DNA from 2 places in the Streptomyces achromogenes genome. Region 2 is predicted to be linked to the other one. Evidence: riboswitches for the same ligand, from Rfam matches in the RefSeq annotation. Region 2 holds a riboswitch; the other holds the start of a gene.

What was found. A riboswitch is a leader RNA that binds a small molecule or an ion and turns the genes downstream of it on or off. The one in region 2 is predicted to bind cobalamin.
Region 1: it holds a riboswitch for cobalamin, as region 2 does, so the genes downstream of both, QF032_RS36770 (ABC transporter substrate-binding protein) here and QF032_RS09935 (cobalamin biosynthesis protein) in region 2, are expected to answer to the same signal.

What each region holds. Positions count from the first base shown of each region.
Region 1 is NZ_JAUSYH010000001.1:8,363,645-8,369,275, reverse strand. Features, by position in the region: gene QF032_RS36780 (VOC family protein) at 1-430, opposite strand, end outside; gene QF032_RS36775 (protein kinase domain-containing protein) at 543-3,269, opposite strand; cobalamin riboswitch at 3,605-3,731, shown strand; gene QF032_RS36770 (ABC transporter substrate-binding protein) at 3,822-4,874, shown strand; gene QF032_RS36765 (FecCD family ABC transporter permease) at 4,871-5,631, shown strand, end outside.
Region 2 is NZ_JAUSYH010000001.1:2,193,573-2,199,203, reverse strand. Features, by position in the region: gene QF032_RS09950 (putative cobaltochelatase) at 1-1,834, opposite strand, end outside; gene QF032_RS09945 (hypothetical protein) at 1,831-2,007, opposite strand; gene QF032_RS09940 (cobyric acid synthase) at 2,004-3,536, opposite strand; gene QF032_RS09935 (cobalamin biosynthesis protein) at 3,533-4,477, opposite strand; cobalamin riboswitch at 4,578-4,715, opposite strand; gene QF032_RS09930 (hypothetical protein) at 4,920-5,141, opposite strand; gene QF032_RS09925 (inorganic phosphate transporter) at 5,176-5,631, opposite strand, start outside.

The DNA.
Region 1 (5,631 bases), 6.2 Mb from region 2:
ACAGCTCTGTCCAGCACAGCGAGCCCGGCTCGTCGACGAGCTCGAAGCCGGCGTTCTTGCCCGGCTGCCAGACCGCGAACTGGCCGCCCAGCGGGTCGCTGTACTGCGCCATCCGGCCCCAGTCGCCGAGATCTCTGGTCGCCAGCCGCACGGTGCCGCCGGCGCTCTCGACGGCCCTGGTCGTGGCGTCCGCGTCGGTGACCGTGTAGTAGATCATCCAGGCGGAGCGGGCCCCCTCCTCGGTCAGTTTGCCGAGCCCGGCGACGGTCTTGCCGTCCTTCTGGAACATCCCGCCTTCCGCGTCCTGTCCCTCCATGGGCTCGTAGCGCCAGCCGAGCACGGCGCCGTAGAAGGCCGCGGCGGCCGGGACGTCGGGAGTGCCGAGGTCGAGCCAGCAGGGGGCGCCGGGGGTGGGGTCGGTGGTCATCACGGCGTTGGCCTTTCGCAGATCCGTCAACGTCCTCAGCGTGGCACCGGGCTGCGGTGCTCGCGCGTCGGCCGCCGCGCGTCGCGCGCCGAACGAGTGGCGGTTCCCGCCGGCCTCAGGTGACGGGCAGCCCGTAGACCCGGTCGAAGTGCTGGGCCACCAGGTGTCCGGCGCCGTCGCAGGAGAGCTGCCACCGGTTGACGCCGGTCTCCCGGCCGTCGGTGAAGTTCCACAGCAGACGGCCCGAGGCGGTGTCGATCGCGTAGAAGCCGTCCTTGTTCTCGAAGGCCGTCACGTACACGGCGTTCGAGCCCACCGCGACCGGGCTGTCCATGTCGAGGCGGGGCGTCTCGCAGAACCAGCGCCGGGAGCCGTTGCGCGCGTCGAAGGCGTACACGCCGCAAGGGTCCGTGCCGGTGACGTAGACGGTGTTGCCGACGGCTCCGAGGGAGGCGTACATGCCCCGTTCCGCCTTCGTGTTCCATCGGAGCCTGCCGGTGCCCAGGTCGAGGGCGATGAGCTCGGAGCCGATCGCGAAGACGGTCTGCCCGAGCACGGCCAGGCCCGGCCTGAGGTCGTATCCGACCTGGTGCCGCCAGCGCAGGCTGCCGCTGTCACGGGTGCCGCGGACGGCGACGTTGCGCAGTCCGTCGGCGTAGACGAAGTACTCGTCGGTGATGACGGGCCGCAGCGCGATGCCGACGTCCTGCGGATCGATCGGTATGACAAGGGCCTGACGCGCCGCGATGTCGACGCCGAACACGGAGTCCGTGGAGGTCGCCACGCCCTGCTCCCCCGACCGGCGCTGCAGCTTGGCGCCGAGCACCGAGACGCTGTGATCGTCGTAGCCGCCCAGCAACTGGTCGAACCGGTAGTCCTCGCCGAAGTCGAGGGTGAACCGCTCCGCGCCGCCCACCGGGTCCACGCCGATCACCGTCGCGCCCGCACCCAGCGCGACCGCCGCGCCGTGGACCAGCAGGACGGGCCCGGGCGAGAGGCTGATCCCCTGGTACACCCAACGGGGCCGCGAGCCGTTCTTCACGTCCAGGCCGATCATGTCACCGGGACGGGTCTTCAGCAGGGCTGTGCCGTCGTGGAAGACGGCCGGGGCCTGCAGCAGCGGTGCGCCCCGGTAGACCCAGGCCGGCTCGGGGGCCCGGCCGAGCGGACGCGCCGATTCCGCGCCCGGCGTTCCGCGGAGGGCGAATGCCGCACCGGCTACCAGCGCGGTGCCGGCGGTCGCCGCCAGGACCGTGCGCCGGGTGACTGCGGTGCGCACGGGCGCGCGGTGGTGCGCGGGCGCGGCGGAACGTTTCGACGCCGGTTGCGGCGACGGCGCCGGACCCGGCGCCTTCGACCGGACGTACGCCGGTTGGGACGCCTGCGCTCGCGCCTCGGGCTGGTCTTCGGCCTCGTCCCGCGACGGGGCTTCGGACCGCACCGCGGCCCGGGCTGCGGCCTCGACTGCGGTCCGGGCTGCGGCCCGGGCTCGTGCTTCTGCCCGGGACTCGGCCCGCGTGAGCGCCTGCGCCTCGGTCAGCGGCTGGGCCAGGCGTCGGGCCTGGGCGTGGTCTTGAGCTCGGGCGTGGGCGTGGGCCGGCTCGTCCGGCGAGACGAACGACTCGGCTCCCGGCAGCACCGTGGAGGGTTGCACACCGCCGACGGCCCCGGCGCCCTCGCCGCGGCTTCGGTTTCCGTTTCCGGTTCTGTTTCCGTTCCGGTTTCCGCCCCCGCTCTCGCCTGCGCATTCGCTGTCGGCAGCGCCATACGCCGGCCGGTCGGCGGCCGGGTGGGCCGCCCTCCGCCGGTAGGGCTCGGAAGGTTCTGCGACGGGCTCCGGGTCGGGCGTCGGCGCCGGCGGCGCGAAGGCGCCGGGCCGCGGGACCACGTCCGCCGCCGCCAGGCGGTCCAGGTCCCGCACGGCCGCCCGGTGGGCGGCGACCATGGCGGCCAGGGGCGCGGGCAACCAGCCCTGTGTCAGCACCTGTTCGGCGCCGCCGGGAGCGCAGGCCGCGGAGAGCCGGTCGGGGTGGATCCTCAGGGCCGGGTCCTTGGCGTGACAGAGACTGATGATCTTGTCCAGCGGTTCGGGCACCTGGCTCAGGTCGGGCGACCCGTGGGCCACCTGGTAGAGCAGCGCCGCGCCCACCGCCCCGCCGAACGGCGAGCGGCCGGACGCGGCGAAGGCGAGCACCGAGCCGAGGCAGAAGACGTCGCCCTCAGGGCCCATCGGGTCCCCGGTGGCCTGCTCCGGGCACATGTAGTCGAGGGAGCCGAACAGCGTGCCGGAACCGGTGAGTTCATAGCCGTCACGGGCGCGCACGATGCCGAAGTCGATGACCCGCGGGCCGTCCGCCGCGAGCAGCACGTTGGACGGTTTGAGGTCACGGTGCACGAGCCCTTCGGCGTGCACCGCCATGAGCGCCTCGGCGACGCCCGCGCCCAGCGCGAGGACCGTCTCCACCGGCAGCGGCCCGTGGGCGGCGACCGCCTCGGCCAGGGTGGGGCCGGGTACGTGGTCGGTGGCGAGCCAGGGCGTCTCGTCGTCCGGGGCGGCGTCCACGACGTGCGCCGTGTAGGCGCCGCCGACCGCCGCCGCGGCCGCCACCTCCCGCCGGAAGCGAATGCGGAAGTTGTCGTCGTCCGCCATCTCGGGACGGATCACCTTGACCGCGACGACACGGCCGGCCGACGACCGCGCCAGATAGACCCGGCCCATGCCGCCGGCGCCGAGCCGGGCCACGAGCCGGTAGGGCCCGAGCTGCTCGGGGTCTTCTGGGCGCAGTGGCTGCATGCCCTCGGCCGCCTGTTCTCGGTGGTGACGGGCGGAGATCCCGCCCACGCTGCGGGGGAAGGCCCGGTGGGGTCCGGACCACAGACTAGGCGCTGGGACGGCGGGCTGGAGCGTCTCCTCCCCCGCGGCTTCACGCACCTGGAAGTAAGTGCCGGGCCGTCCTCCGGTTCTCCCGCGTCCATGTGACGTCCTGTCAGAGGTCGGGTGACACGTGCTTTCCCTGCGGGAACAGTGCGCGATGAGCAACAGGTGCACGATGAAAGCACTTGCCGGGCCGGAGACCTCCGATGTGCCGAAGGTCACCCTCCTCGGGGCCCCCGATGCCTGTGGTAGCTTGCCGAGGCCAGTCGTACTCGTGCGCGCCCCTCGGGCGCGCGGGGGTCAGGGAATCCGGTGGAACTCCGGAGCTGACGCGCAGCGGTAAGGGCGACGGGCGGGGCTTTCGGCCACTGGGGCGCGCACGCGCTCCGGGAAGGCGCCTCGCCCGGGTGACCCCGAGTCCGAAGACCTGCTGGCGGCCTCCGGTGTCGCAGACCGGCCGGAGGAGCGCACCGTACGACCGGGCTTCGCGCTTGAGCCCTCGACGCCGAAGGAAACTCCGTGCCGTTCGCACGTCCCGTCCGCTCTGCCGTCCTGTTCCTGGCGGGCGTCCTCCTGTCGACCGGCTGCGGCGGCTCCGCCGCCCCCTCCGCCTCCTCCGCCGACGGTCCCGCCGACAGCGACACGGCCGGCCGGCCGGTCACGCTCGACAACTGCGGACAGCGGGTGCGGATCGACGCTCCCCCTCGGCGGGCGGTCTCCCTCAACCAGGGAACGACGGAGATCATGCTCTCCCTCGGGCTCGCCGACCGGATGGCGGGCACCGCCACCTGGACCGATCCGCTGCCCAAGAGCCTCGAGAAGGCCGACGCCCGGGTGACGCGGCTGGCCGACAACGCGCCCTCCTTCGAGAAGGTCCTGGACGTCGAACCCGACTTCGTGGCCGCCTCGTTCGCCTCCACGCTCGGCAAGGGCGGGGTGGCCACCCGAGACCAGTTCGAGAAGCTCGGGGTCCCGACCTATCTCTCCCCCTCCGACTGCTCCGGCAAGGACAACAGCGGCGACGGCGACGGCGTCCGCACCGAGCCGCTGACCATGGACGCGGTCTACGGCGAAGTACGCGACCTGGCCAGGGTCTTCGGGGTGGAGAAGCGGGGCGAGACACTGGTGGCCGACCTGAAGACCCGGGTGAGCAGGGCCGCTTCGGGACTCGATGCCGAGAACGTCACCCTCCTCTACTGGTTCGCCAACTCCCAGTCCCCCTATATGGCCGGCTGCTGCGGCGCCCCCGGCGTCATCACCCGCGAACTCGGCGCGAAGAACGTCTTCGACGACACCGAGGAGGAGTGGCCGCAGGTCAACTGGGAGACGGTCGCCGACCGCGACCCGGACGTCCTCGTCATCGGCGACCTGACCCGCAGACAGCAGACGGCCGAGACCGCGGCCCGGAAGATCGCGTTCCTGGAGTCCGATCCGGTCACCAGGAACATGACCGCGGTACGCGAGAAGCGGTACGTGCTGCTGTCCGGGCAGGCGATGAACCCGACCGTGCGCACGGTCGAGGGCGTGGAGAAGGTGGCGGCGGCACTGCGCGCGTACGGTCTCGCGGGATGAGCGCCGCGGGACCGGCGGCCGCCGCGCCCGCGGTGGCGGCGCGGGGGCTGCGCCACGTACTGCTGTGGGCGGCCGGTCTCGCGCTGCTGTGCGCGTCCGTCGCCGTGGCCATCACCATCGGTCCGGCGGACATCGCGGTCGGGGACGTGTGGTCCACGGTGGCCGCCCATCTCGGCTTCGGAGAGGCCGGGTCGACGCCGTTGAGGGACGGCATCGTGTGGAACCTGCGGCTGCCCCGGACCCTGCTCGCCGCGGTGTGCGGCGCGGGTCTCGCGGTGTGCGGCGCGGTGATGCAGTCCCTGCTGCGCAACCCGCTCGCCGACCCGTTCGTCCTCGGGATCTCGTCCGGGGCCTCGACGGGCGCGGTGGTGGTGGTCGTGCTCGGGGCGGGCGGCGGAGCCCTGTCGGTGTCCGGGGGCGCCTTCCTGGGCGCGGCGGTCTCCTTCGCGCTGGTGCTGCTGCTCAGTCACAGCCTGGGGGGCGCCACGGACCGCGTGGTGCTCGCCGGGGTGGCGGCGATGCAGCTGTTCTCGGCGCTCACCTCGTTCGTCGTCATGACGACCGCCGACGCGGAGACCACCCGCGGGGTGCTGTTCTGGCTGCTCGGCTCGCTCAGCGGGGCCGACTGGGCGGACGTGGGCCTGGGTCTGGCGGTGCTGGCCGCGGTGCTGCTGGTGTGCACGGGGTACGCGACGACGCTGGACGCCTTCGCGTTCGGGCAGGACGCGGCCGCCTCGCTGGGCGTGCACGTGGCCCG
Region 2 (5,631 bases):
CCCCGGTGGCCCGTCCGTCCGTCACCACGACGACCAGGGCCCGCCGCGCCGGATCCCGCAGCCGCTCCACGCGCAGCACGTCGTGCGCCCGCAGCAGCCCGGCGGCCAGCGGTGTGCGCCCCCCGGTGGGCAGCGACTCCAGGCGTACGGCGGCCGCGTCCACCGAGGAGGTGGGCGGCAGCGCGACGTCCGCGGCCGAGCCGCGGAAGGTGACGAGCCCGACCTTGTCCCGCCGCTGGTACGCGTCGAGCAGCAGCGACAGCACCGCGCCCTTCACCGCGCCCATCCGCTGCCGGGCGGCCATCGACCCCGAGGCGTCCACGACGAACAGCACGAGGTTCCCCTCGCGCCCCTCCCGGACCGCCTGCCGCAGATCGTCGCGCCGCACCACCAGCCCCGGCCCGGTCCGTCCCCGCGCCCGCTGGTGCGGGGCGGCCGCGTGCACGGTCGCCGCCAGGTGGAGCTTGGTGAGGGTGCCCCGGGGGCGTCGCGCGCCGGTGGTCCGGCCGTGCTCGGTGCGCGCCCGCGAGCGACGTCCGGCGGCGCCCTCGCCGATGCCGGGCACGCTCAGCGTCTTCGTGCGGAACGGCTCGGCGGCCCGCACGGGGGACTGCTCCCCGGCTCCCGGGCCGGCCGGCTGCGGCTCCGCGCCGCCCCCCTCGCTCCGCCCGGCGTCGGGGCCGGCGCCGTCGCCCTGCGGCGGCACGGTGGCGTCGGCGGCCTCGTCGCCGGACTGCGGCGGCAGGCCGCCCCCGCCGTCGGGACCGCCGTCAGGGCCGCCCTCGGGGCCCTGCGGGCCGGGGCCGGGGTCCTCGTCGTCCGAGCCGCCGAACTCCTCCAGCGTCTCGTCGAGCTTGTCCTCGTCGAGTCCGGGCGCGTCGAAGGGGTTGCGCCGCCTGCGGTGCGGCAGCGCGAGCAGCGCGGCCTGCCGCACGTCCTCCGCGAGCACGTCGGTCCGTCCGGCCCACGCGGCCAGCGCCGTGGCCGTGCGCGCCATGACGATGTCGGCGCGCATGCCGTCCACCTCGAACGCGGCGCACGTCGCCGCGATCTGCCGCAGCGCCGCGTCGCCCAGCCGCACCGACGGCAGCAGTTCCCGCGCGGCCGTGATCCGGGCGCGGACGGCGGCCTCCTCGTCCGCCCAGCGCGCGGCGAACGCCTCGGGGTCGTCGTCGTGCGCGAGCCGCCGCCGCACCACCTCCACCCGCTGGTCGGGCTCGCGCGAGGCCGCCACCTCCACCGTCAGCCCGAACCGGTCGAGCAACTGCGGCCGCAGCTCGCCCTCCTCGGGGTTCATGGTGCCGACGAGCAGGAACCGGGCCGCGTGCCGTACGGAGACGCCCTCGCGCTCGACGTACGAGGCGCCCATCGCGGCCGCGTCCAGCAGCAGGTCGACCAGATGGTCGTGGAGGAGGTTGACCTCGTCGACGTAGAGGATGCCCCGGTGCGCGTCGGCGAGGAGTCCCGGCTCGAAGGCCTTCACGCCCTCCGCCAGCGCCCGTTCGATGTCCAGCGCTCCCACCAGCCGGTCCTCGGAGGCGCCCACCGGCAGTTCGACCATCCGCGCCGGCCGTGTCTCGGACGCCCCCCGCTCGTGCGGTCCGTCCGGGCAGGCCGGGTCGGGCGAGGCCGGGTCGCAGGAGAACCGGCAGCCGGTCACCGCGTCCAGCGCCGGCATGAGCGCCGACAGCGCCCGTACCGCCGTCGACTTGGCGGTGCCCTTCTCGCCGCGCACCAGCACACCGCCCACCGCCGGCGACACGGCGTTCAGCAGCAGCGCGAGCCGCAGGTCGTCCTGGCCGACGACGGCCGTGAACGGGAAAGGAGTACTCACTTCTCGTTGCCTTCCAACTCGCCCTCCGGCGCGGGACGGACGTCCCGCAGCCGTTCGGTGGTGGCGCGCCGCGGCCACCGGCCGGACTCTTTCTGGAACGGGTCGCCGCCGGCCGACGGCGACGGCCCGGCGCCCACGCGGTCGACCACGCGCCCGCTCGTGCGCCCGCTCACGCGGGCGCTCCCGGGGGAACGAACGGCAGTCCCCGCGGCGCGCCCGACTCGATCAGCCGCCAGAGCGCGTCGGTGTCCGCGTGCTCCTCGATCAGGTCGCCGAGCCGGTCCAGCTGTTCCTCGCGCAGCGCGGCGAACGAGGTGTCGGGAGCGGGCACGAAACGCCGGCCCGCGGCCGCGGCCACCTCGCGCAGGAATGCCCGCCGGAACCCGTCCGACTCCAGCGAGCCGTGCCAGTGCGTGCCCCACACCTGCCCGACCCGGCAGCCGTCCAGGGGGTTCCCGCGGTCGTCGCGCAGGAACGCCTCCCCGCCGTCCACGGTGGCCACCCCGTGGTGGATCTCGTACCCCTCGACGGACTCGCCGAGGGCTTCGCCCACCGGGCGGGTGAGGGTCTTCTCCGGGGCGAACCGCACCCGCACGGGGAGCAGGCCGAGCCCGTCGACCCGGCCGAGCCGGCTCTCGACCTCGTCCTCGATCCGCGTGCCGAGGATCTGGTAGCCCCCGCAGACGCCGAGGACGGGCCGCTGCTCGGCGGCCCGGCGCACCAGCGCGTCGGCGAGGCCGCGTTCGCGCAGCCACTGAAGCGCCCGCACGGTGCCCCGGGTGCCCGGTACGACGACCAGGTCGGCGTCGGCCAGTTCCTCGGGCCGGTCGACGAACCGCACGACGACGCCGGGCTCGGCGGCCAGCGCGTCCACGTCGGTGAAGTTGGACATCAGCGGGACCGCGCAGACGGCGACCCGCAGCACGTCCTCGCCGACCGGCGGAGCGGTGTTCGACTCCCGCACGGTCCCCCGCAGCGAGACCCTCAGCCCGTCCTCCTCGTCGATCCCGAGCCCGTGCCGGAACGGCAGCACCCCGTACGTCCGCCGTCCGGTGAGCCCGTGCAGCATGTCCAGGCCCGGCTCCAGCAGGGAGACGTCCCCGCGGAACTTGTTGACGAGGAACCCGGCGACCAGTTCCTGGTCCTCGGGCGACAGCAGGGCGACGGTGCCGAAGAACGACGCGAAGACCCCGCCCCGGTCGATGTCGCCGACGACGAGCACGGGCAGCCGCGCGCTCCGCGCGATCCCCATGTTCACGATGTCGGTCCGCCGCAGGTTGATCTCGGCGGGACTGCCCGCCCCCTCACAGATCACCGCGTCATACGTGCCCCGCAACTCGGCGAGACAGTCGAGAACGGTGCCGAGGAGTCTTTGCTGCCGGCCCCCGTGGTACCCGCGGGCGCTCATCTCGCCCACCGGCCTGCCCAGCAGCACGACCTGGCTGCTGCGCTCCCCGCCCGGCTTGAGGAGCACGGGGTTCATCAGCGCGGTCGGCTCCACCCGGCAGGCCTGCGCCTGCATGGCCTGCGCCCGCCCGATCTCGGCGCCCTCCCGTGTCACGAAGGAGTTGAGGGACATGTTCTGCGCCTTGAACGGCGCGACCTTGACGCCCTGTCGCACCAGCCACCGGCAGATCCCGGCGGTGACGACGCTCTTGCCGGCGTCGGAGGTCGTGCCGGCGACGAGGAGCCCCCCGCTCATGACTGACGTCCCTTCGCGACCAGGCGCGCGGCGACGGTGACGCCGAGCGCGAGCAGACCGACGCGGCGGGAGAGCCGCGCGGCGCGTTCGATGTCGTGCACGGCGACGGGCCGTCCGGCCGCCCCGTTGAGCACCGGGCGGTGTTCGACCCGGCCGCCGTACGCCAGGGTCCCGCCCAGCCGTACCCCGAGGGCGCCCGCGAAAGACGCCTCCACGGGGCCCGCGTTGGGGCTCGGGTGACTGCGGGCGTCGGCGCGCCAGGCCCGCAGCGCGCCGCGCGGGTCGTCCCCCGCGGCGGCGGCCAGCACGGCGGTCAGCCGCGCCCCGGGCCACCCGGCGAGGTCGTCGAGCCGGGCGGCGGCCCAGCCGAAGCGCAGGTACCGCGGCGAGCGGTGACCTACCATCGCGTCAAGGGTGTTGACGGCCCGGAACCCGACCAGTCCCGGCACGCCGCCCACGGCGCCCCACACCAGCGCCCCGACGACGGCGTCGGAGGTGTTCTCGGCGACGGACTCCACGACGGCCCGGGCGATCCCGTCGGCGTCCAGCGCCTGGGGGTCCCGCCCGCACAGACGCGGTAGCCGTGCGCGGGCCGCCTCGACGTCCCCCGCCTCCAGGGCCCGCCCGATCGCGCGGGCCTCGCGGACGAGCGAACTGCCCCCGACGACGGCCCAGGTGGCGGCGGCGGTCAGGGCGACGGAGGCGGCGGGGGAGTGGCGCACACCCCGTGAGGCGACGGCCCCGAGGGCCACGGCGCCGCCCGCGCACACGGCGGTGTGCAGGGCGCCCCACCCCCGGTTGTCCCGCCACAGCAGCCGTTCGACGGCGCCCGCGGCCCGCCCGAACCCGGCGACCGGATGCCCGCGGCGGGGATCGCCGAGGAGCAGGTCGCCGAGCAGGCCGGCGGCGGCGCCGTACGCGTGGACGCGCTCGGCACCCATCGGGTCAGCCGGCTGTGGGGGCGGGGGTCGGGTCGGTGGTGACGCTCGGTCGGCAGCCGCACATGGCAGAGGTCCTCACTCAGGGTGTCCACGCCCTGGTTCGACGAGACCGGCGGCGAGAGTTCCTGGCTCCCGGGGGTTTCCTCCCGGTGACAGTGGCGGGACCGCGCCGGACTCGCACCGGCTTCCTCTTCTGCCGCCGTAATGGCCCGGGCAGTCCACCACGGGCCCGGAAGGGCCGTCAACTTGCTGTTGACCTGCGCGGGGAGGATGTGCAGAACCCCACACGGCGGGGCCGGCGGGGTTCGGGAACGGGGTGCGGGGAGCGGGTACGGGCACGCGATGCGCGGCCGGGCACGGGAACGGGGTGCGGCACGGCGATCCGTCCCGCACCCCTGAGGCCCACGTCCCGTCGGTCCACGACCCGCCGGACGACGGCGCGTCAGACCACGATCAGCGAGATGCCGTAGGCCACCGCCGCCGCGCAGGCGGCGAAGCACGCGTACGCGCCCGTCACCGCGAGGGCGGCCGAGCCGCCCTCGGCCGTCGCGCGTTCCCTGCGCGACAGGCCCATGACGCCGAGGGTGAACAGGGCGACGAGGCCCACGGTGACCACGAGGCTGACGCCGAACACGGAGCCCAGGGCTGCCCAGTCGATCTTCATGCCGGTTCTCTTCCTTCGTTCCGGTGGCGCGGGCTCAGACGGCCGCGGCCGGGGGAGCGGCGGGGGCGGGCGGCGCGGCCGACGCGGCCGGCGCCGGGATGGTGGCCGTCAGGACCGTCGTGACGTCCTCGGCCGGCGTGCCCGTGGGCGGCGGCGCGACCATGGCGATGGCCGTGGTGATCACACCGGCCGGCTCCTCGGACTCGTTGACGTTCGACGCGTCGACGACCTCGCGCCGGGAGATCTTCCAGATGGCCGCGCTGGAGGCGATCAGGAAGACGGCGACCACGGCCGTGCCCCAGTCGCCGAGCCCGGTGACCGACTCGGCGAGCGCGCCCACCAGGGCGGCGGCCGGGAGGGTCAGACCCCACGCGACGAACATGCGGGTCGCGGTCGACCAGCGGACCACGCCGCCCTTGCGGCCCAGCCCCGCGCCCATCACCGCACCGGAGACCGAATGCGTGGTGGAGAGGGAGAAGCCGAGGTGAGA